3 regions of the Carnobacterium sp. CS13 genome follow, and region 1 is predicted to be linked to each of the others. Evidence: riboswitches for the same ligand, from Rfam matches in the RefSeq annotation. Region 1 holds a riboswitch; each other region holds the start of a gene.
The links. Region 1 has a riboswitch for magnesium ahead of mgtE (magnesium transporter). Riboswitches for the same ligand answer to the same signal wherever they lie in the genome.
Positions count from the first base shown of each region.

Region 2: another riboswitch for magnesium. It lies ahead of JHE06_RS10975 (magnesium transporter MgtE N-terminal domain-containing protein); the one in region 1 lies ahead of mgtE (magnesium transporter).
Region 3: another riboswitch for magnesium. It lies ahead of mgtA (magnesium-translocating P-type ATPase); the one in region 1 lies ahead of mgtE (magnesium transporter).

Region 1 is NZ_CP067364.1:1,166,294-1,174,317, reverse strand. It holds gene JHE06_RS05750 (DegV family protein) at 67-933, opposite strand; gene JHE06_RS05745 (DUF1836 domain-containing protein) at 944-1,537, opposite strand; gene JHE06_RS05740 (acetate uptake transporter) at 1,719-2,333, opposite strand; gene mgtE (magnesium transporter) at 2,568-3,941, opposite strand; M-box (ykoK) riboswitch at 4,235-4,398, opposite strand; gene JHE06_RS12165 (group II intron maturase-specific domain-containing protein) at 4,586-4,921, opposite strand; gene ltrA (group II intron reverse transcriptase/maturase) at 4,954-5,871, opposite strand; gene JHE06_RS05725 (LapA family protein) at 6,459-6,860, opposite strand; gene JHE06_RS05720 (SDR family NAD(P)-dependent oxidoreductase) at 6,960-7,763, opposite strand; gene rnz (ribonuclease Z) at 7,775-8,024, opposite strand, start outside.
Region 2 is NZ_CP067364.1:2,322,005-2,330,028, reverse strand. It holds gene JHE06_RS10990 (PTS sugar transporter subunit IIC) at 270-1,565, shown strand; gene JHE06_RS10985 (DUF7916 family protein) at 1,583-2,482, shown strand; gene JHE06_RS10980 (GNAT family N-acetyltransferase) at 2,736-3,320, shown strand; M-box (ykoK) riboswitch at 3,412-3,575, shown strand; gene JHE06_RS10975 (magnesium transporter MgtE N-terminal domain-containing protein) at 3,867-4,418, shown strand; gene JHE06_RS10970 (magnesium transporter) at 4,518-5,165, shown strand; gene wrbA (NAD(P)H:quinone oxidoreductase) at 5,329-5,940, opposite strand; gene JHE06_RS10960 (NADPH-dependent FMN reductase) at 6,197-6,763, opposite strand; gene JHE06_RS10955 (LLM class flavin-dependent oxidoreductase) at 6,776-7,831, opposite strand; gene JHE06_RS10950 (ring-cleaving dioxygenase) at 7,831-8,024, opposite strand, start outside.
Region 3 is NZ_CP067364.1:658,745-666,768, forward strand. It holds gene JHE06_RS03210 (C40 family peptidase) at 1-1,485, shown strand, start outside; gene JHE06_RS03215 (diacylglycerol/lipid kinase family protein) at 1,663-2,553, shown strand; gene JHE06_RS03220 (M3 family oligoendopeptidase) at 2,621-4,432, opposite strand; M-box (ykoK) riboswitch at 4,688-4,853, shown strand; gene mgtA (magnesium-translocating P-type ATPase) at 5,217-7,832, shown strand; gene JHE06_RS03230 (VanZ family protein) at 7,947-8,024, shown strand, end outside.

The DNA.
Region 1 (8,024 bases):
TTAAAAGTCTAAAACAAACAGAAAAAAGCTTTCCTAATAGAAATCAGGAAAGCTTTTCGTTTCACTTTAAGGTTCCAAGATACAGACACCGATCCCGATTAACCCAGGACCCGTATGAACACCTAGTGCTGGGCTAATTTGACCTTCGTAAATTTTATCAAAAAGCGGCAATTGCTTTTTAAGTTCAGCACGAATGCCCGCAACTTGGCTTTCAGCAGTTTTTCCGCCATAAGCAATAGCTAAATGGTATTTTTTAGCCGTTCCTGCAAATTCAACTGCTAAAGAAATTGCTTTTTGAACACTTTTCTTGCTGCCGCGTATCTTAGCGACGGTATCGTAAACCCCGTCTTCATTGCAGGTAATAATAGGTTTTAAATTTAACATATTGCCCAAGATAGAAGCGACCAAACCGATTCGACCACCTTTTTGCAGATACTCTAACGTTGGTACGTGGAAAAAGATTTTAGACTTTGCAACATCTTCTTCTAATTTAGTTTTGATTGTTTCCCAATCCAAGCCTTCTGCAACATAAGTATAGGCTTGGACAGCAATCAACCCGCTGCCGATTCCGATATTTTTTGTATCAACTGTGAAGATATCCAAATCTTTAAACTGTTCCGCCACTACTCGAACCATATTGTTTGTGCCGCTCAGTCCACTAGAAATAGTGACACAGATCACTTTTTCAAAGCCTTCTGATTGAATTTCTTCCAGCATTTCAGTGATGGTTTCGCCGCTCGGCAATGAAGTTTTAGGTATTTCTTCTTCTAACCGATCATATACATCTTGCGCTGTGATATCCACATTATCAGTGAATTCTTCATTATTATAGATAATTTTTAAAGGAATAACTTTCATATTTCCTAACTTAACGATTTCTTCAGGGACATTGGACCCAGAATCGACGAGAAAAGCAATTTTTTCTTTGTTCATAATTATCTCCTCACAGTTCAGTTTCTTTTTTTTGTTTGGTCTCTTTCCTATTTGCTGTTTTTTCTTGAGCAATCAAAGATAACGTTTTTTCAGTAACGATTTTAGTCGCTACCGCTATCGTTGCAGTGCGAACAACTAAATTAGCCATATCTGTATCATTTGGCATCAACGGCAAAGGGTGTCGATCTTTTTTCTCCAAATGTGAAGCGATAGCTATCAAAGCTGCTTCTTGTTCAGTACAAAACAAATCATACGCTTCCCGAATGCCGCTGATTGAAGCTTGATAGATAATTCCTTCTTTAACTTCTGGAATAGTCAAGACTTGTTTCAAAACAGAAATCGCAATTAGGTACGCTAAATGTTTTTTCTTATATCGCTTTTTCACAGGAGCTGGAATCAACCCTAATTTCACATAATTATTTACCATTGACGCCGTAATGATTTTTTTCTGTTGACTCGGATTAAACACAGAAAGATAAGTATCAATCAAAGTCAGTACTTGATCCATGTATAAATCAAAATCTGGCAAGTCTTCCCAACGCGGAAACCGAAATTGAGTAATTTCTTTTGTCCAGGCTATTAATTCTTCTTCTATTTTATTCATGTAGTCACCTATTCTAACAATTTAATTACCCATAGTTTACCATAAGTCAGATAACTAGACAAACTAGTTATTGAAACTAGATATTTTTTTGAAAAGCACTTCGAAGAATCAGCACCTAAAGGTAACCGCATACATAATAGCGTGGTTTAAACTCCTCTTGCAAGAAGAGGAGTTTCTTTTTTTATTTTTTAAAAATACCAAAAGGTTTGCCGATTGGCAAGAAAGTATAACCAAAATGTCCATTTAAAACTGCTGCCGCACTTCCATAAAAAGCAAAGATAGCAATCAAAAACTCAGCAATAGCAGCCATCATGTGAAAGAAGTTTTCTGCAATTCCAAAACTTGACATAAACAGCCCTAAGAAAAGAAAAGCAATCAATAAGAAAATCATAAATAAATTTTTATTGGTTTCCATCGCTCCCAATGTCATAAACACAGTGAAAACAAAGTAGCCTAAGAAAGCCACACCTAATTGTCTAGGGTCATACATTGCCTGAAAAGCAGCTCCAAATAAACCGTTTTGAACCATCCAGCTCATTCCTGTTCCTAACCAAAATAAGCCGTAAGCTGCAAAAGCTGTTGCTCCAAATAAATTGTTGTGTTTTGCATCATATGACGAAGCAATCAACTGCCCAATTCCACCTAGCATAAAAGCCCAAGGGACGATACCGGAAACGCCGTTAGTCCATCCTAATTTTTGTGTAGAAGCAACTAATGTCACTATTGCTAATCCAAATAATCCAATTGCTGTTGGATCTATTATTACCTGTTTAACCTGAACATGTTCTTTTTTCACTGTATGCATACTCCTCTGTTTGTAATATCAACTTATTCAAAGTAGCATCTCCTACAGCTTGAGTCAATAACACTTTGATTGATTTCGCTTTCAATCCTTTAAACCGACACTTTGATTCACAAGTTCTCTTTAGATTGGTTAAAATCTTTTAAATAGAAAAGTACTGTTTTAGGTTTGCCCTAAAAAGAGCAGCACCAAACGTCTTGAGATACGTTTGGTGCTGCTTCCAGATTTTTAAAGCACATGGAGTAGTTTTGTTGCTACGCTAAAGTAAATCAATAACCCCATTGCATCATTGATGGTCGTGATGAAAGGACCAGAAGCAATAGCAGGGTCAATTTTCAGTCTGTTGATAAGAAAAGGAATTACAGCACCCACTACAGTAGACAAGCTTAAGGTCACAAAAAGAGAAAACCCAATAATCACTGCTAAAACTAGATTCTGATAAAAGATACCTACTACGAGTGCTAATACTATTCCCGCAGCTAACCCGATTATCATTCCTGCTACTAATTCTTTTAGTATATTCTGCCAAAATTCTTCCTTGGTTCTTTTTTCTCCCATAGAAATGTTTCGGACCGCTACTGCCAATGACTGCGTTCCTACATTTCCGGCTGAATCCATAATAATGGGGATAAAAGCAGCAAGCACTACAACTTGATTCAAAGTTTCTTCAAAAGAACTAATTAAAGAGGCACTGATCATTCCCAAGAAAACAAGGATGATGATCCACGGCATCCTTACTCGAGCAGTTTGCCAAGCGCTTTCTTCTCCTCTTTCCATTTTGCTTTTAGTTTTTCGGATAGCAGAAAATTCATTAAAATCTTCTGTAGTCTCTTCAACTAGAATATCCATCACATCGTCAACAGTTACAATTCCTAACATCACATCTTCATCGTTTAAAACAGGAACTGCTAGTAAATCGTAATCTTGAATCATACGTGCAACTACTTCCTGGTCATCATTGATTCTCACAAAGGTTAGCTGGGTAAGCATAACGTCTTGAACTTTTGTATCTTCTGGATGAAGAATCATGTCACGAAGAGACAAAATACCTACCAATCTGTTTTCTTTATCTAAAACATAAATATAGTAAACCATTTCTGTTTCTTTAGCAAAGATACGCACCATTTTTACCGTCTGCTGCACAGTGTTTTCAGGAGAAACACTGATAAATCCTTTAGTCATAATGGATCCGGCAGTCTCTGGCTCATAGGCAAGCATTTCTTCTACTCTGCTTCTTTCTGCTGCATCCAACTGGTTTAAGAGAGCCTGTCTTTCTTCGTCATCTCGGTAGGATAAAAAATCCACCACATTATCTATCTCCATATAATGGAATAAATTCGCAATATATTCAGTTGAAAAGGCTTCATAGGCTTCCGTTTGATCAGCGGGATCCATCCATTCAAATAATTCCGCAAACTCTGACGGTTCCAAGAAACTCTCTACTTTTTTCTTTTTTTCAGTATATAGAAGATGGAAGAGTTCTACTTGGTCATTTGTATGGAGTTTTAAGAATAACTTACGAAACTTCTTACGATTATTTTCCTTCGCAGCTTTAAAGATTCCTTCATAGTAATTATTTTTTCTATCATCAATTCTTTTCATTAAAATCATTCCTCTCAGGAAGGCTCCTCAAACGAGCTTCTCCTTCTTGTAATAGTTTATGTAGCGTATGGATGGGATGTTTTTGATTTGTTTCATCTGTCGACAAGACGGAATAGAATCCATCCGAACCACCTCCCTTAAAGGATTTTATGATAAGGCATCAAGAGCAAGATAGGAGCAAAATTATTCTTCTGCTCCTATCTGTCTTTAAGATAAAATAGAAACAAAAAAAACACGCTCCGAAGGGCGTGCAAAACAATTGCTGGGCAAGTTGCTTCAAATGGGCTTAATCCCCGCACCCCTTCATTGAGTTTCAGCACTGTACAGCATAGGGTCAGACCCAGCTACGTTAAAAATTTCCTTAATTCGAAAATTCCTGTTGACCCGTTGGCGTCTTTGGACGTTTCTGGGCAGTAGCTTATCTCTGGTACAGTAGCCTCACCTAACAAGGCTATTTAATTCTATCTATCTTATTCATTGTAGGACAAAAAAAATTAATATTCAAGCCAGCTCTTTTTTAATGATGCGCTTTAGTCTTTTCTAACTTTGATCTGTCTGAATTCTATTCTATATTAATCGAGTAGGAGGAGCCTTACGGCTCCGACCTCTCACACCACCGTACGTACCGTTCGGTATACGGCGGTTCAATAACTTAAGTATCTCTGCTGGAAAAGTTGGTTTAGGTCTTTTAGACCCCAATTTACCAGCTTTTTCTTCGTAATCGCTCCGTGAAGTGTGTGGGTACGGGTCATACGCCAATACCCTTTTCTCGTATTAGCCACCTTCCATGCTTCTTCTTTCTCTATTCCATACTTTCTTAACATACGAAATTTAGTCGATACTTTGTTCCATCGTTTCCAACATAGTTGTCTCAATCGATGATTTAGCCAATGAGCTACGCTCTTGATAAAGCTTTTCATATCTCCAATTCCATAATAATTAATCCAGCCTTGTGTATAGAGGTTAATTTCTTTTATAATTTGTTTGAATGTACCAGGACGTTTTCGGCTCGTTAGTTTTCTGAGTCGGTTACGGAACTTGAGTTTAGCCGCCTTAGATGGGCGGCTTCTGACTTTCCCTGTGTTTTCCAGATAGTGAAACCTAGAAACTTAGCTTTAGCTGGAGTAGTCACTTTACTTTTTTCCGTATTAATCTCCAACCGGAGGTTTCCCCCTATAAAGGTCGTCACGCTTTTTAAAACTCGTTCTCCTGCTCTAGGTGTTTTCACATAGATACAAAAGTCGTCCGCATAACGTACAAACCGGTGTCCTCGCTTCTCTAATTCTCTATCTAGTTGATTTAAATAGACATTAGCGAGTAGTGGAGAGATAACTCCACCTTGAGGGGTTCCTTTATAATTCTCAATAAAGACATTGCCGTCCATAATTCCAGCTTTAAGAAAATTCCATATTAACCGCAACACTATTTTATCTTGGATATAGTAGTTGAGGTAATTCATCAACTTTTGATGATGAACTGTATCAAAATAGTTACGCAAATCACAGTCGACAATCGTTTTGTATCCTTCGGATACATATTGTTCTGCCTGTTTAATCGCTTGATGAGCGTTCCTGCCTTTCCTAAAACCATAACTGTATGTCGAAAAGGAAGGGTCAATGATGGGTTCAATCACTTGTAGAATAGCTTGTTGCACCACTCGATCTCGCACTACGGGAATTCCCAAGTTTCTTATACCACCGTTATCCTTAGGGATAGAAACCCGCTTAACAGGTTGTGGTTGGTAAGTTCCTGCTCTCATCTTCTCTATCATTTGCTGACCATATTTTATTAAGTGAGCGTCCAATTCATGAACGGTCACTCCATCGATACCGGCAGCTCCTTTATTTTGATACACTTTCTTGCTGGCTAACTTTAAATTATCTGAATTAGCGATTTGATTGATTAATGAGATACCATCTTGTTTCATCATATCGTTACTGTAGCTCTCTACACTCTCTTGTACTCTTTCGTTTCCAACTTATCCCTCCAAGAGTAGCCATCTTTCGGTCTATACCACGATGTTTTCTGTAGTCGTGAGCTACATCCACCTCCTTGTTTATTCCAAGATTATTATTGTTCTGCCCTTCGGAGAACTGTGTTCTCCTACTATGGCGTCTGCTGACTTCTCACTATTCGTTGTTACTACGGTGTTTACCGCTAGTGAGACCTCCCGGGTAAGAATGATAACCTTCCACTCATGTCACTGCCTCATTTACTGTAGGAGACTCGTGCAGTATCGGACTTCGCTTTGTTTGGCAAGCTCGTCCATCTCCAGTCAGCCTTGTATGAGATTTCTGTTCGTCAGTGCGAGTGTTTGCGTCCAGCTTCCTTCGGATTCTTTCTCGCGAAAGACACCCTTGCTATTCGCTAACAGTTCCTACTGCCAAGCCTGTAGTGGACTTTCACCACCAAGTTATCACCCATGCCGGGCGCACCAAAAAAGATTGAGACAAAAAATTGTCCCAATCTTTTAAAGGAAGTTATTTCTTTCATACCCTAAAAATAATCCATTGTGTTTTATTTGTTGTCTGGTGTTGCATGAGTCATTCGATCGATCAATTCTTTTTCTAAACTGTTGATTTTATTTTCTTGTTCAATGATTTTAGCATCTTGATCGTTTAATTTTTGTTCATATTCCATTCTCACATTATCTAGTTCATTTTGTTTCGTTTGGTCTATTTTGGATAATTCATCTTTATAATTTTTAATTTGTTTCTTGGTCTTAAAAGCAGAATTCGTTGCGATCAACACCGTTATCAGTGCCCCAATAAATAAAGAACCTAAGATCACCATGATCAGCGGCCACGACACCATTGTAAAGCCAAAGTTAACTGGAACCGCTTCTACATTCACTACTGCAAATAAAGCAATCATTAAAACTAATATAATAGCTACCACAATGCCCCACTGTTTTTTCATTTTATCTTCCCCCTTTTACTAAAAATAAAACTGAAACTCTGCTCAATTTCTATACATTGATTTTAGCATAACGGGGTTTCTTCCCCTAATGAAAACTCTTTATTTATTGTTAAATAGATTCAATGCTAAAAAATCTCCTACTTTCGGAAATAAGTAATACAATTTTCCAGCTATTTCCATAGAATAAGGAAGATTTAACTCTCTTTTAGACGTGCCCATCAAAGCCACGACACGTTTTGCAACAACAGTAGAATTTAAGACCATGCTTCCAACTTTTTCTAAATATTTTCCGCTTTCATCTGCAATATCAAAGAAGTTGGTTTCAATTGGTCCTGGATTTACAGTTGTAACAAAAACATTTAAAGGTTTTAACTCCAATCGTAAGGCATTTGAGTACCCTATGACAGCAAATTTTGTAGCTGAATAAATACTTGACTTCGGAGTTGCCATTTTGCCTCCTTGTGAAGCCACATTGATAATATGGCCTTGACGTTTTTCTGCCATTTGGATAGCGACTAATTGAGTTACATACATCATTCCCAAGACATTTACCCTAAACATATTTTCAGCAACACTCATTTTAAAGGTCAATGCTTCTTCAAAATGGCCAAAACCAGCATTGTTAACTAAAATATCAACAGCGCCTACTTCTTGATGGATGGTTTCAATAACCGTCTGAATTTCTTCTGGATCAGAAACATCCATAGCATAGGCGTAAGCTGCTTTTCCAGAGTAGTTTGCACACTTCTTTTTTACTTCTGCTAGTAAATCCATCCTGCGAGCACTGACCACTACGATTGCACCTTGCTTAGCTGCTTCATAAGCGATTTGTTCCCCTAAACCAGTGGAACCTCCCGTAATAAGTACAATCTTATTCGCTAAGCCGTTTCGCTTGTTTGCCATATCTTACACCCTCATTTCTTAGTTGTCGTTCTTTTTAACGGAATATCAATTTCTTCAAAATCCTTTACGATATGAGTCTGTTTAAAGATTTTTTGTGCTTCTTTTTCCAATAGATGAACATCTTTTCCAAGGTAGCGAGCGCTGATATGAGTTAAAAGCAGTTGTTTAACGCCTGCATCTAAAGCAACTTCAGCTGCATCCAGATTCGTTGAATGGTTGTAGTCACGAGCCATTTTTCGATCAGATCCTTCAAAGGTGCTT
Region 2 (8,024 bases), 1.2 Mb from region 1:
CGATAGTTGCTTATCTTACTTCTTTTTCTTATAAAGGTTTATTTTTACGGTTGATTATTATGGTGCAAGTCATTAAAGATAGTATAACTTATTATTTATTTTTTGTAATGATTAAAAATAAATAATGTTAAATAATCAATTAATTGTTTACAAAATAAAACTAATTGACTATACTGTATTTAATAACTAAATATTACTAATTAACGAAATGAAAGGGTTTAACGTGGTTTGTTTTGTTATATAAAGTAATTAAAAAAGGGGGATTCATTATGTCACAGTCAAACAATTTTATTGAAGAAAAAGTTATGCCGATTGCAGTAAAACTAAGTACAAATAAATATTTAACGGCCATTCGCGATGGGATTACTTTAGCCATGCCTTTAATCATCATTGGTTCTATCTTTATGGTCATTGCCAGCTTGCCAGTTCCTGGTTGGGAAGCTTGGTTAGGAGATATCGGTGTATCAGGTTATTTATGGAAAGGCGTCGATAGCAGTTTTGGTTTGATTGGTTTAATAGCAAGTTTTGGTATTGCCCAAAGTTTGGCAACTCAATACAAAGTAGATGGAGTTGCTGCTGGAATTGTTTCGTTAGCTTCATTTGTTGTTGTAACACCTTTTATTTCAGGTGAAACAGGATCAGGGCTTACGGTCACTTATCTTGGTGCTCGGGGTTTGTTCGTTGCTATTATTCTAGGGTTATTGAGTGCATATGTGTACCAGTGGTTCATTAACCACAATATTCAAATCAAGCTGCCAGAAAGTGTTCCGCCAGCTGTTGCGAGAAGTTTCAGTGCCATTATCCCAGGTGCAGCGATCATTACATTTTGGTTAATTGTATACGCTTTACTTGATTCTATGACATTGCCTAATTTACATGAAATTGCTCAAGTCGTTTTAGGGGGTCCGCTCGGATTATTGGGTAATAACATTTTTGGTACAGTGATTGTCGCAGGTTTAAACAGTTTGCTATGGTTTGTTGGGATCCATGGCGGTAATGTGGTGAACTCTATTATGCAGCCGATTTGGATCGCGAATTTAGATGCTAACCAAGCAGCTTATCAAGCTGGAAGCGAATTGAAAAACGTGATCACGATAGCGTTTATGGACAACTTTGTTTATATCGGCGGTGGTGGAGCAACGATTGGTTTAGTACTGGTTATCGGCTATTTAGCCCGCAAAAAAAATACCAGTAAACAAACCAAAATTATGGCTCCGATAACAGTTGTACCGGGTTTATTTAATATTAATGAACCGACGATGTTTGGTATTCCAGTAGTCTTGAACTTTATGCTGCTTGTTCCGTTTGTACTTGCTCCAATTGTCAATGCAGTTGTTTCGTATATCGCCATGTCAATCGGACTGGTGCCTTTAACTAGAGTCGTAGCCTCTTGGACGATGCCGCCTATTATTAGTGGTTTCTTAACAACAGGTAGTGTGAGTGGTTCGATTCTGCAAATTGTTTTAATTGTATTGGATGTTCTGCTTTACTTGCCGTTCTTCTTAGCTCTTGAAAAACGGTTCAAAGCACAAGAAGAAAATGAATCATTGTCTCAAAAATTATAAAGGGAGTAGTGAAAAAAATGAATAAACGTTTAATTAGTGCGAATACTGCAGAAATTTTGGCTATGAATGCTCAAGAATTGAAACAAAGTATTAAAGCAAGCGAAGGCCGCGTTATCCTATCCGAAAATTTGGCTCCGCGTGAATCGTTTATTGGCGATATTACAAATTCAGAAATTGCACGAGCATTCGGAGCTGATTTAATTCTTTTAAATGGAATCGATGTATTAAATCCCGATGTATTTGCAATCGGAGAATACGAAGGCTCGTTTGTTGATCGTTTGCATGAATTAGTTGGTCGTCCGATTGGAGTCAACTTGGAACCGGTGGATACGTCTGCAGATATGCTTGAAGAACGGGAAGAAATCTCTTTAGGGCGTCAAGCCAATAGCGAAACATTGAAACAAATCGAAAAATTAGGATTAGACTTTGTCTGTTTCACAGGTAATCCAGGAACAGGTGTAACAAATGTCGCAATTATTGATACAGTAAAAAAAGCAAAAGAACATTATTCTGGTCTTATTATTGCTGGGAAAATGCATGGTGCTGGAGTCGATGAAGCTGTTGCAGATTTAAACGTCATTAAAAGCTTGATTGAGGCTGGAGCGGATATTATTCTCACACCATCAATTGGAACAGTGCCAGGGTTTGATAAAGAAGATTTAAAAGAAGCTGTTAAATTAGCACACCAAGAAGGAGCTCTAGTTATGACCGCTATTGGAACGAGCCAAGAAAGTTCCGATCCTGATACAATTAAGTATATGGCTTTACAAAATAAAATATGTGGAGTTGATATTCAACATATTGGCGATGCTGGATATGGCGGAGTTGCTACGGTTGAAAATATTTTCGCAATGAGTAAAGCCATTCGTGGACAGCGTCATACTGTATCAAGAGTTGCACGTTCTATTAACAGATAATAGTTGCAGTAACTGGGAGGTTATATTTCATAAAGTTACAAGAAAAGAAGCTTTCTAACGTTTGTTAGGTGCTTTTTTCTTGTAGCTTTTGAATGCTACTCGTCAAAAATTAATTGTTATTTAAAAATTGAATAGGGTTAATGTGACAAGTTTTATTGCATTTCATAGTTTCTAAGAAAATCAGCCGCTGAATAATATAAATTTATTCTGTATGATAGGTACAAAGAAGAATGATACTGAGGAGGATGATTAGGTGAAACATAGCGGTACTCAACCATTAGAAACAGAAAGATTATTCTTAAGAAGGATCGCCCTAAATGATGCAGAAGACGTGTATCACAACTGGGCAAGTGATGAAGAAGTAACCAAACATTTAACATGGAAGCCGCATAACAGTAGCGAGGTTACAATAGCCAGTATCTCAAATTGGCAAAAAGAGCTGGAACAAGAAGACTGCTATCGCTGGTGTATAGAGTTAAAAGAAAACCAACAAGTCATCGGAACGATTGATGTGGTTCAGATAAACAACGACATTGAATCTGCCGTGATTGGGTATTGTATGTCTAAGGATTATTGGAATAAAGGAATTATGACAGAAGCTTTTAGTGCTATTAAAGAATTTTTATTTGAATGTGTTGGATTTAATAGAATAGAAGCCAGCCACCATACCGAAAATCCTGGTTCGGGAAAGGTCATGGAAAAGGTTGGAATGAATTTTGAAGGAATCAAAAGAGAGGGAGCAAAGAATAATGAAGGGAACCTTTGTGATATAGCAACGTACGCTATGTTTAAATCAGATTGGGAAAATGAGTACAACGAGATAGAGCAAAACGATTAACTTTTCTATCCTAAAAAGCGTCGTTCAAAAAGAGTAAGCTTAAATGTTAAATTCTTTTGTCCTACAATGAATAAGAGAGATAGAAAGAATTGAATAGCCTTGTTAGGTGAGGCTACTGTACTAGAGAGATGCTGCTACCCAGAAACGTCCAAAGACGCCAATGGGTTAACAGGAATTTTCGAATTAAGGAAATTTTTAACGTAGCTGGGATCGTCCCTATGCTATACAGTGCTGAAACTCAATGAAGGGGTGCGGGGATTAAGCCCATTTGAAGCATCTTGCCCAGCAATTGTTTTGCACGCTCTTCGAAGCGTGCTTTTTTTATTTCTTTTTTAAGTTAAATGGTAAGCAAAAGTCAACAGGAGAAAAACGTTTTTGCTGTTAGCTTGTTTCATTACCATGAAATTCTCTAGGGGGTGGTTCAAGTGGATTCTATTCCATCTTGTCGACAGATGAAAAAATCGAAAAGTTTTATTCATATAGTGCAAAAACTAATACAGGAAAGAGGAGCACTTTTAATGAGCCTTCCTGAGAGGAATAATAGTAATGAAAAGAATGGATGACAGAAAAAACACATATTATGAAGGAATCTTCAAAGCCGCAAAGGAAAACAACCGTAAAAAATTTCGTAAGCTATTTTTGAAACTTCATACAAATGATCAAGTTGAACTTTTTCACCTCTTATATCCTGAAAAGAGAAAAAAAGTAGAGAGCTTTTTAGAACCAGCAGAATTTGCGGACTTATTCCATTACATGGAGATAGACAATGTGGTAAACTTTTTATCTTATCGAGATGACGAAGAAAGTCAAGTTTTCTTAAATTTATTAGACGCAGCAGAAAGAAGCAGAGTAGAAGAAATGCTTGCGTATGAACCGGAAACTGCCGGGTCCGTTATGACGAAAGGGTTTATTAGCGTTTATCCTGAACATACTGTGCAGCAAACAGTGGAGATGGTACGTACTTTTGCTAAGGAAGCAGAAATGGTTTATTATATTTACGTTTTAGACACAGCCAGCAGATTGGTAGGCATCTTATCTTTACGAGACACGACCTTGAATTCGGAAGTTACAAAAGTCCGAGATGTTATGCTGACTTAACTAGCCTTTGTGCGTATGAATGATGACCAAGAAGCAGTTGCCCGTATGATTCAAGATTAGGATTTATTAGCTGTCCCTGTTTTAAATGATGAAGATGTGATGTTGGGAATTGTGACTGTAGATGATGTGATGGATATTTTAGCTGAAGAAACAACAGAGGATTTTAATGAATTCTCTGCTATTCAAAAAAAAAGCAAAACGGAACGAGGAGAAGAAAGCGCTTGGCAAATTGCTCGTGCAGGGATGCCGTGGATCGTCATTCTTGTTTTCCTTGGAATGATCAGTGCTTCTTTGATCAGTTCATTTGAAGAAACGTTGAGTCAAGTGGTCGTGCTTGCTGTTTTTATCCCGATTATTATGGATTCAGCTGAGAATGTCGGCACACAATCCTTGGCGGTTGCAGTTCGAAATATTCCTATGGGAGAAGAAAAAACTAGGGAAGAATTTTGGCAAAACGTCCTAAAAGAACTTCTAGCAGGAATGATAATCGGATTATCTACAGGGGTAGTTTTAGCACTTGTAGTGGGCATTTTTTATCAGAACCTCGTTTTAGCCGTCATTATTGGCTTTTCTCTTTTGGTGACTTTAAGTTTATCTACTGTAGTAGGTGCAGTCATTCCCTTCCTTATCAATAGATTGAAAATTGATCCCGCTATTGCTTCTGGGCCTTTTATTACAACGATCAATGATGCAATGGGGTTATTGATTTATTTTAGTGCAGCAACAAAACTGATTCATGTGCTTTAGAAAGAAAATAGAAGAGCAGCCCCAAACGCAATTCAAGACGTTTGGGGCTGCTCTTTTTTTTAAAATAAATTTAAAAGGGAACAGGACACAAGTCCCGCTCCCCCCTTTGCATAATTGAATAATTAACTCATGCTTTGTTTCAAAAAATCAACCTGAAGCAGGCTTATTCGTTGCCTTTTTTGACCCATTCTGCCACTTTGACGGTACGCTCAGCTTGGTATTTCACAGCATCTGCTACATCTTCAATCATTTTTCCGTCTTGTCCTACAGTCACGCTTGTTCCATAAGGGTTGCCGCCTGCTTTGAATAAGACAGGGTCTGAATACCCTGGCGCTGCAATAATGGCTCCCCAGTGCATCATGCTGGTATACAATGACAGGATTGTTGCTTCTTGTCCACCATGCGGATTTTGCGCAGAAGACATAGCACTAACTACTTTGTTAACTGTTTTTCCGCTAGCCCAAATGCCTCCTTGGATATCCAGGAACTGTTTCATTTGTGATGGCATATTTCCGAAACGCGTTGGAGTGCTGAAAATGATGGCATCTGCCCACTCCAAATCAGCGGATGTTGCTACTGGAACGTCTTTTGTTGCTTCGACAGTAGCTTTCCAAGTTTCATTTCCTTGAATGATTGCTTCAGGAGCCAATTCTTGTACTTTTAATACTCTGACATCAGCGCCTGCTGCTGTTGCGGCTTCTGCTGCCCATTGTGCTAATTGATAATTTGTTCCACCCATACTATAAAATACTACTGCTAAATTCACTTTTGTCATATTGATCTTCTCCTTTAAATTTGAATTTCTTTTTTTAAAAAATTTGTATCCACTTATTTTGTTCCAGAGTATCATAAGTTTTTTTGTGCGTTCAATGTCTAGCGTTCAAGCCCAGACCTCTCGTAAAAAAGATGATTAAAAGGCCTACAGTCACGCTACGCGTGCTTTATACAAGTCGACGAAAGGAGCGTTGCTCCCCAAGTAGTATTCCCTATTTTTATGGAAGTCAAGGCGGGCTTGTCTGCTTTTCTTAACATTAAAAGTCGTATTCTTCGTCTTTTTCCTTACGAATAGCTGCGAAAGCTTCTACGGTCAATACCGTATCTTCGATGAGCCGTTCTAAACGAAAGAGGATATCGTCATTTATGATCTCATTTCGCAAGAAATCTTTTTCTTCAATAAATACGTATGTCGGGACAATGTGTGCTTTCATATACGCTAAAATGGGTTTCAACTGTTGTTCCAACATTAAATAATGTTTAGTTGTACCGGCTGTCATCACACTGCTGACAACTTTATCTCGAAAAGCGTTGACCGGAAGCAAGTCGAAGATATTTTTAAGTGTGGCAGGGATAGAAGCTTGGAAAGTAGGCGTTCCAATGATGATGGCATCTGCAGCCATGAGCGTCTCTGCAACGTATTTTGTATCGCCGTCATACTCAAAGTAATTCCGTCCATCGCTGAACACCATTGTATACTCGGCTAAATCTAAAAGTACGACTTCATGTTCCGGGTACTTCTGTTTAAGAATCTCTACTGTTTTCAGCATAGCTGTTTTTGTTTTGGAACCGATGATAGAGCCGGCTAATACAGCGATTTTCATAGTTCACCTCCTTTAATTTTTTGTGTATTTTTTAATTGCTGGGATAATGTCGTTTCCAATGAGTTCTATATTTTTCATGAGCTTATCAAATGGCACACCGCCAAAGTCAATTTGCGCCATAAACCGCTGCATACCGAACAATTCATATTGATACAATATCTTTTCAATGATTTGATCGGTACTGCCGACCATCAAGGCATCACGGTAATCCGTTGCTTGAGCAAATTGTTGTTTGGGATATCCAGTACCGCGAATGGCTTGGAAACCGCCATTAAGATGCGGATACATTCCTTGCAACGCTTCTTTTGTCGAGTCAGCTACATAAAACAAACTGGTTGTGGCGACTGGCAAATTAGCTGGATCAAATCCACTTTGCCGAGCAGTTTCACGGTAAGCATCGATAGAATGTTTAAAGTTCATTGCCGGCCCGCCTAATGTAGTCAGCACCATTGGGAGTCCCATATAACCTGCTTTGATTGCACTAGAAGGTGGACCGCCTACAGCACGCCAAATGGGAAGCGATCCACTTAAAGGACGCGGTAAAATCTCGGCGTTTTGCAAGGGAGCCCGGAAGTTTCCTTGCCAGGTGACACGTTCATTTTCATTGATCAGTTTAAGCAATTCCAGCTTTTCTTCATAAATTTCTTCATAATCTTGTAAATCGACACCGAATAACTGATGAGCCCCAACACGTGAACCACGGCCGGCAACTATTTCTGCGCGCCCATTTGAAATCAAATCAATCGTTGCAAAATCTTCATACACACGTACAGGGTCTAAGACACTTAATACAGTTGCTGAACTCGATATTTTAATTGTTTTTGTGGCTTGGGCAATCGCTGATAAAATTACGCTATGCGCTTGGGTTGCGAAATAAGTTTGGTGACTTTCACCCACACTAAAAACATCTATTCCTGCTTGTTCAGCAAGCTGGCTCATTTCAATTAGTTGTTGAATTCTTTCTTGTGCTGAAATTCGGCTTCCTGTTAAAGGATTCATGATGTGGTCACCTAAAGAATACAGACCAAATTCCATGCCATTTGATTGGTTGATACGATATTTTTCCATCAGTGAATCTCCTTTATTGGTTGTAGTTTGCGTTCGATTTCATCGCGTTGTTCTTCTAAAAAGGGCGGCAAATCTAGTTGTTCTCCAAGACTTTCCACTTTTCCATCAATGGTAAATCCTGGCCCATCTGTTGCGAGTTCAAATAAAATTCCATTAGATTCACGGAAATATAAGCTTTTAAAATAAAATCGAT
Region 3 (8,024 bases), 510 kb from region 1:
ATTGCTATTTTAGGAACAATGACTTTTAGCTCTCTTATATTGCCAACAGCGGTTGGTGCTGAATCCTATACAGACAAAATCGAAGAAGCAGAACAAAAAGTAAACCAAAATAAAAAAAATATTGAAGAAGCAGAACAAAAAATAAATGGTTTAGCAACAGAAAAAATTACTACACAAGAGCAATTAGAAACGATCAATAATACTATTAGTGTAAATAAAGAAAAATCTCAAAAATTAGTAGCTGATATCCAAAAATCTCAAAAAGAAATGGATACGTTGAAAACAGAAATTGAAGCACTAGAAGAAAAAATTGAACAACGAAATGAACAATTGGATCAACAAGCTCGAACAGTCCAAACTAATGGAGATACTCAAAACTACATAGAATTCGTCATTGAAGCAGAATCTTTAGTAGACGTAGTAGGCCGCTTAGATGTGGTTAGTAAATTAGTAGATGCCAATAAAAACCTTGTTGAAGAACAAGTAGCCGATCAAAAATTAGTGATTGAAAAGAAAACAGCAACGGAACAAACAATCGTTCAACAAAATGCATTAGCTGCTCAGCTGGAAGATGCACAAAGTTCTCTTGAGCAACAAATGTTGGAAAAAGAAGTAGTTGTTTCGCAACTCGCTTCTGAAATGGCCACGGCTCAAGAAGATAAAGATGCTTTCTTAGCTCAAAAAACAGCTGCAGAAAATGCTGTTACTGAATATACTACAGCTCAAGCGGCTGCAGAAAAAGCTGTCCAAGTAGCTTTTGAACAGAAAAAAGTTGAAGAAGAAAAAGCTGAAGAAGCAGCTGCAACAGAAGCCGCTTCTACTGAAGTAGCAGCAAACGAAACTGCATCTGCGGCAACTTCAGAACAAAGCAATGACGAAGCTGTAACAGAAGTACAAGCAGAAACACCAGCTCCAAGTACGGAAACAGCGTCTCAACCTGCATCAACGAATAGTAATCCAGCAACAACAGCTAACTCAAATACGACTAGTTCGAATTCGTCTAGTTCGAATAGCTCTAACTCGAATAACACTGCTGCAACTACGCCAGCGCCTAGTAAACCAGTGTCTAAACCAAAACCAAAACCAAAACCGGCACCAACACCAGCTCCAGCTCCTTCAACAGGCGGAACTTCATGGTCTGCATTGCAGTCTACTGCAAATAGCGTGTTAGGAACACCATATTTATGGGGCGGTACAACAACCTCAGGTTTTGATTGTTCTGGTTTTACATCGTATGTTTTTGCTAAAGCGGGCATCAACTTGCCGCGTGTAGCTTCTGCACAATACAATGCATCAACGAAAGTATCTAACCCACAAGCAGGAGACTTAGTGTTCTTCTCACTTGGTGGTTCAACTATTGACCACGTAGGAATCGTTTCTGGCGGCGGACAATTTGTTGGCTCTCAAAGCAGTACCGGTGTTGCCTATGCTTCATATACTTCTGGATATTGGGCAAGCAAAGTTGTCGGTTACGGACGTTATTAAAAACAATAATGAAAATAAAAAGACTCGAATAAGGCCAGCCATGGTTTTGTTCGGGTCTTTTTTGTATAAATAAGAACACTTACTTAGTATACTGATAGTAGGCGAGTAAAAGAATCTTTTGAAAAAACGTATTATTTATTTTTTTGAAAGGTATACCAAGAATAAAGGAGGGCTAAAATGAGCTTAGCTGTATTAATCATAAATCCTTCTTCAGGAAATGAAGAAGGAGAACAGTACGCGTTAAATGCCCAAGCAACATTAGAGAAAATGTTTGATAAACTAATAGTAAAAAAGACTGAGAAAGCCGGAGATGCTAAACGATTTGCTAATGAAGCAGCAAAAGATAGAGTGGAAGCTGTTTTTGTTATGGGTGGAGACGGCACAATAAACGAATGTGTTAATGGCATCGCAGGAGAAGCTTATCGTCCTGACTTTGGTTTTATCCCTATGGGAACTGCTAATGATTTAGGTCATGCACTTGGTATTCCTATGGATCCCGCGGAAGCCATTGCCATGCTGCCTACAGCTGCTAAATGCAAGATAGATGTTGGAAAAGTCAATGATGATTACTTTATTGATGTCATTGCAATCGGAAGCATCCCTGAAGCTGTTCAGAATGTTAGTACAGAACAAAAAACTAAATTAGGTTTTTTTGCTTATATTTTGGAAGGCTTAAAAGCAGCAAAAAAGAATAAAAGCTACTCATTCAAATTAACCTTAGATGAAAAAACTTTTTCACAAGAAGCTGAATTGGTTTTAGTTGCGCTCACCAATTCAGTAGGCGGTTTTTCATCTCTGTTACCAGAAGCTAAAGCAGATGATGGGTATTTGCATTTGGTTTTATTAAAAAAAACGAGCTTGCTAAAGAAATTACCCTTGCTTCTTAAATTACTTAAGGGAGAAACGAATGATACACGTGATGTTTTATATGAAAGGTTCAAAACAGGCCAAGTGGCTGTCTCTAAAAAAGAAAAACTAGGAACGAATATTGACGGTGACCCAGGAGATGACTTGCCCTTAACTCTTGAAGTGTTAGCTTCTCACATAACTGTTTTTGTGCCTAGTTGATTTTAACAGTTTCCATAAAACACCATAAAAAACCCGTTGCGTGTAAGCAACGGGTTTTATTTGAAAACTAATTTAAAAAATCTTCTGTCAATGTCAAAAAGGTTTCAACATCATTTTTCATAATCGCTATTCCAGCCTCCCAGAATTCGGGTTTAGTCAAATCAGCGTTTAAGTGTTTCATTGCCAAATCTTCCGTAGACATAGAAGCCGTATCTCTCAATAAAGCGATGTAACGCTCTTCAAATCCTTGGCTTTCTTCAAGAGACTGAGCATAGATTCCTAGACTGAAAAGGTATCCAAACGTATAAGGGAAGTTATAAAAAGGCACATCCGCAATAAAGAAGTGTAATTTGCTAGCCCAAAAATGCGGATGGTAGCTGCTTAAAGAATCTTGATAGGCTTCTTTTTGGGCAGCCTCCATTAACTCAGACAAGCGTTCATCTGTTACAATACCGGTTTGGCGTTCTTTATAAAAATTAGATTCAAAGATAAAACGAGCATGAATGTTCAAGAACATTGCCAATGCGTTTTGAATTTTCGTATCTAGTAAACCAATTTTAGCCTCTTTTGTTTTAGCTTCTTTTACAGTTGCATCGGCAACGATCATTTCAGCGAAGGTACTAGCTGTTTCAGCTACATTCATCGCATATTGTTGGTTTAAAGCAGGCAAGTCATTCATTACATGGCTATGGAAAGCGTGGCCTAATTCGTGTGCTAAAGTAGAAACTTCACTTGGTGAATCGGCATAAGTCATAAAAATTCTTGATTCATTGCTTTCTGGCAATTCTGCACAGTAGCCGCCAGGACGTTTGCCGCTGCGGTTTTCAGCTTCGATCCAATTGTGTTCAAAAGCATATTGAGCAAAATCAGCCATTTTTGGACTCACTTTTTTGAAGTTTTCGATGATGAACTCGGCCCCTTGATCATACGGATAAACTTGAGGTTCTGCGTTCCCAACTAAAACAGGCGCTTCAATATCTTGCCAAGCTAATTTTTCTTTTCCTAATAATTGGGCTTTTCGGTTTAAATAATCTATAAAAGGCTGTTTATGATCGCTAACGGCTTGCCACATGGTATCTAATGTTTCACGTTTCATTCGATTGTATTCTAACGGACGTTTTAAGTAATCGGTCACGCCATGAGCTTGATAATCTGCTAAACGAAATCCGGCTAAATGATTAAGCGTATCGCTGAATAAAGGAGCTTTTGCTGACCAAGTTGCTTCCCATTTCTGAAAGAGCTGTTCTCTAACTTCAGCATCAGGATCCGCATTCATTTTATTGTAGGCTTGTCCCGCAGATAAGTTGGTTACACGCCCATCTTTATCTTCAAATGGAATTTCAATTGTTGCAACTAATGTATCGTAATGGTCGCTCCAGCCTTGGAATCCATCAATGGAAAGAGAATTGATCAAGGCCTCTTCAGCTTCACTCAATAATTCTTTACCTTGAGTTCTTATTTCATTTAAAACAAATTGAATCGGTTGAAACTCAGGCAGATTTGTTAAGTTAGTCCATTCAGAGTCAGGTATCTCAACTATTTTTTTAGCTAAAATTGTCTGAACCGTGCTCGAAAAGCTGCTTAATTCGAATGCTTTCCCCAATAGAGCACTGGCTTGTTTATTATTGATATCAGCAGATTGAACAGCTTCAATAAAAGTATGGACTTGAGACAAACCAAAAGTTACTTTTTCTTGTAAAGCTAATAATTGTGTAAAGTGTTTGAAATCAGGTCCATCTTGTTCACTGTTCCAACTGGTTACATTTTTTGATAATTCCTCTAACTGTTCTTGAAGGAGAGCCATTTTTTCATGGAGTTGAGTTGAACGACTGCCTCCAGGAAAAATAGATTCTAAATCCCAATTTATACTGTATTTCATTTAAAAACTCCCTTTCTAATTGCCGCTTTCTTTATTATAGTCCAGTTGCTTCTATTTTGAAAATAACCATTATCGGTGAAAAAGTTGGAAAAGAAAAATAATCCGCTGATTTTAAGACAAACCCATTCAAATGGCCAATCAGTAAGGGGATTAAACTTGAAATAAACTTAACTTTTAAAAGAATAGAAGAAGAGAAATCGAGCAACTTGACTTCTAAAAATCTTTGAGCTAGCATAGTAAATGACATGAAATGAATAAAGCTTCTGTTAGGTGAGGCTCCTATATGGAAAAACGCTGCTGCCCAAAAACGTCGAGAGACACCAATGGGTCAACAGGAATGATCGAATTAAGGTCATTTTTAATGTAGCTGATGAATAATCTACGCCATATAGTGCTAAAACTCGACGATGGAGAAGGAATACAAGGAACTTTTTTGAGGTGCAAAAAAGCTGTATTTAAATATGGAATCGTTTATCGTTTATTTAGAATGGATATTCAAGCATATACTCTATCGCAGAATGGAGTGTATGCTTTTTTATTGTTTGCTTTCTAAAAGGGTTTCAATCGTAATTTCGAGTTTTTGAATTGTCATTTCAGAGTAATGCGCAGACCTATCAAAAAAAGGCGAGGTGAATGGTATGGAAAAAGGCTCTAGTAGTGATAGTCCAGGTGATGATTGTTGGAGAGATGAAGAAAAAATAAGTAAGCCTGCCATGACCCTCTTAATTAGGATAATAGTGTAGCAAACTTGTTTTTTCCGGTAAGGCAAAAGGAGGAAAAAATAATGGCAAATCAAAAGAAGCACATTTATACAGAAAAAAAATCTAAAAACAACCAATTAAAAGAATTAGGCTACCTCACAGAAGAAGCAGTTTTAAAACAGTTGGATACAGGAGAGTCAGGCTTAAGCAAATCAGAAGCGGAAAAGCGCTTAGAAGAATTTGGGTTAAATGAAGTCGCTGCTCAAAAGCCTGTTCCTTGGTATCTACTATTACTCCAAGCATTTAAAGATCCATTTATTTATGTTTTAGCACTTTTATTAGTTGTCTCAGCTGCTACTAAAGATTTTGAAGCCAGTATCGTTATGGGCTTGATGATTTTATTCAGTGCAGGACTTCATTTTATTCAAGAATATCGTTCTCAAAAAGCCAGTTTGGCTTTGAAAGAACTTATCGAAACCACTTGTGCAGTGACCAGAGAAGGGGTAACGAAAGAAATCCCCATTGATGAAGTCGTTCCTGGCGATATTGTCAATCTGTCGACAGGAGACTTGATTCCAGCAGATGCTCGTTTGATTTGGACTAAGGACTTATTCGTCAATCAATCGTCATTAACGGGAGAATCGATGCCGATTGAAAAGTTTGTCCAAATAGAAGGCGAAAAAGAAGATCCGCACGTAACGGCTTTGGATCTTCATAACTTAGCTTTTATGGGGACAGATGTTTTAAGCGGACAAGGAAAAGTAGTCGTATTAAAAACAGGAGAAGATACTTTCTTTGGAGATATTGCTACTCAATCTTCTAAATCTAGAGGAGAAACGAGCTTTGACCGTGGCGTAAAAAATGTTAGTAAATTATTGATCAACTTTATGCTTGTCATGGTTCCTATTGTATTTTTAATCAATGGAATCTCAAAAGGCGATTGGGGCGAAGCTTTCTTCTTCTCAATAGCAGTAGCTGTTGGTTTAACACCAGAAATGCTGCCGATGATCATTACGAGCAACTTAGCTAAAGGTGCGATTACGATGTCTAAGAAAAAAGTAATCGTTAAAGAATTAAATGCTATTCAAAACTTGGGTGCTATGGATGTCTTATGTACGGATAAAACTGGAACGATAACGGAAGACAAAGTCGTTTTGGTACGTCATGTAAATCCGATTGGCGAAGAAAGCAATCGTGTTTTAGAGTTAGCGTATATGAACTCAAATTATCAAACCGGTTGGAAAAATGTGATGGATCACGCTGTCATTGAGTATTTCAGTGAAAATCGTGAAGAAGCTGAATTAGAAAAAGTCGAAAAAATTGACGAAATTCCATTCGATTTCTCAAGACGCCGTTTAACTGTAGCTGTCAAAACAGGGGATCAGCAAATTATGATCACTAAAGGCGCCGTAGAAGAAATGCTGAAAGTTTGTCAATATGTAGAATTGAACGGTGAAGTTGTTCCGTTGACACCAGAATTACAAAAAACGATGGAAGAAGTCAGCATCAAAATGAACAAAGAAGGCATGCGTGCACTAGGTGTCGCCTATAAACTGAACGTTCATGATTCAGCTGTTTACTCAATTAAAGATGAAGCAGATATGGTGCTAGTAGGGTTCATGGAATTTTTAGACCCGCCAAAACAATCTTCTATCACAGCTATTAAGTCGCTCCATGAACATGGTGTGAATGTAAAAGTTTTGACTGGCGATAACGAAATAGTCGCTCAAAAAATCTGTAAAGAAGTTGGAATCGAAGTGAACCGTGTGATTCTTGGAACAGAACTTGAAACGATGGATGACAACGAATTGATGGATGCAACAGAAGAAGTCAATCTTTTTGCTAAATTAAATCCAACTCAAAAAGCTCGAATCATTGAATTATTGCAACAAAAAGGACACACAGTTGGATTTATGGGAGACGGCATCAACGATGCGCCCGCATTGAGAACGGCTGATGTAGGGATTTCTGTTGATACCGCAGCAGATATTACGAAAGAAGCTAGTTCAATCATTCTGTTGGAAAAGAGTTTAACGGTTTTAGAAGATGGTGTGTTAGAAGGCCGGACTGTTTTTGGAAACATGATGAAATACATTAAAATGACGATCAGTTCAAACTTCGGTAATGTATTTAGTGTATTAGTAGCCAGCGCCTTTTTACCATTCTTGCCAATGCTTTCGATTCAACTCTTAGTCCAAAACCTTATTTATGATATCGCCCAATTAACCATTCCTTGGGATAAGATGGATGAGGAAGATTTAATGAAACCAGCTAAATGGGGAACGTCAGATTTATTGAAGTTTACTTTTAGCATTGGGCCGATCAGTTCGATTTTTGATATTTTAACATTTGTACTGATGTGGTTTGTTTTCCAAGCTAACACGGTCCAAGATGCTGCTTTATTCCATTCAGGTTGGTTCGTGATTGGTTTGATTACTCAAACTGTTGTCGTCCATGTGATCAGAACGAAAAAGATTCCGTTTATTCAAAGCAGAGCCAGCTTAAGCGTAACGTTATCAACCCTTGCTGTTGTAGTGGCTGCTGTATTGATCCCTGGAAGCAAATTCGGGACATTCTTTGATTTTGTAGCTTTACCGGCAACTTACTGGAAATGGATGATCCTAATTGTTTTAGCTTATATTGTATTGACTCAAGTAGTCAAAGATATTTATATTAAAATAAATAAACAATGGCTATGATGGTTTAATGTTATTGTCAGCAAGAAAGTCAAACTATATATGGTTTGGCTTTCTTTTATGTGAAAAGAAAAGAAATTGAGGTAAACTAAAAGAAAGAAAGAAAGGAGTGTAAAAATGCGTTCATCCACAAAAGATAATCTATTTATCGGGTTGGCTTTAGTAATTATGGGGGTGTTGTTTTATAGTTCTTCC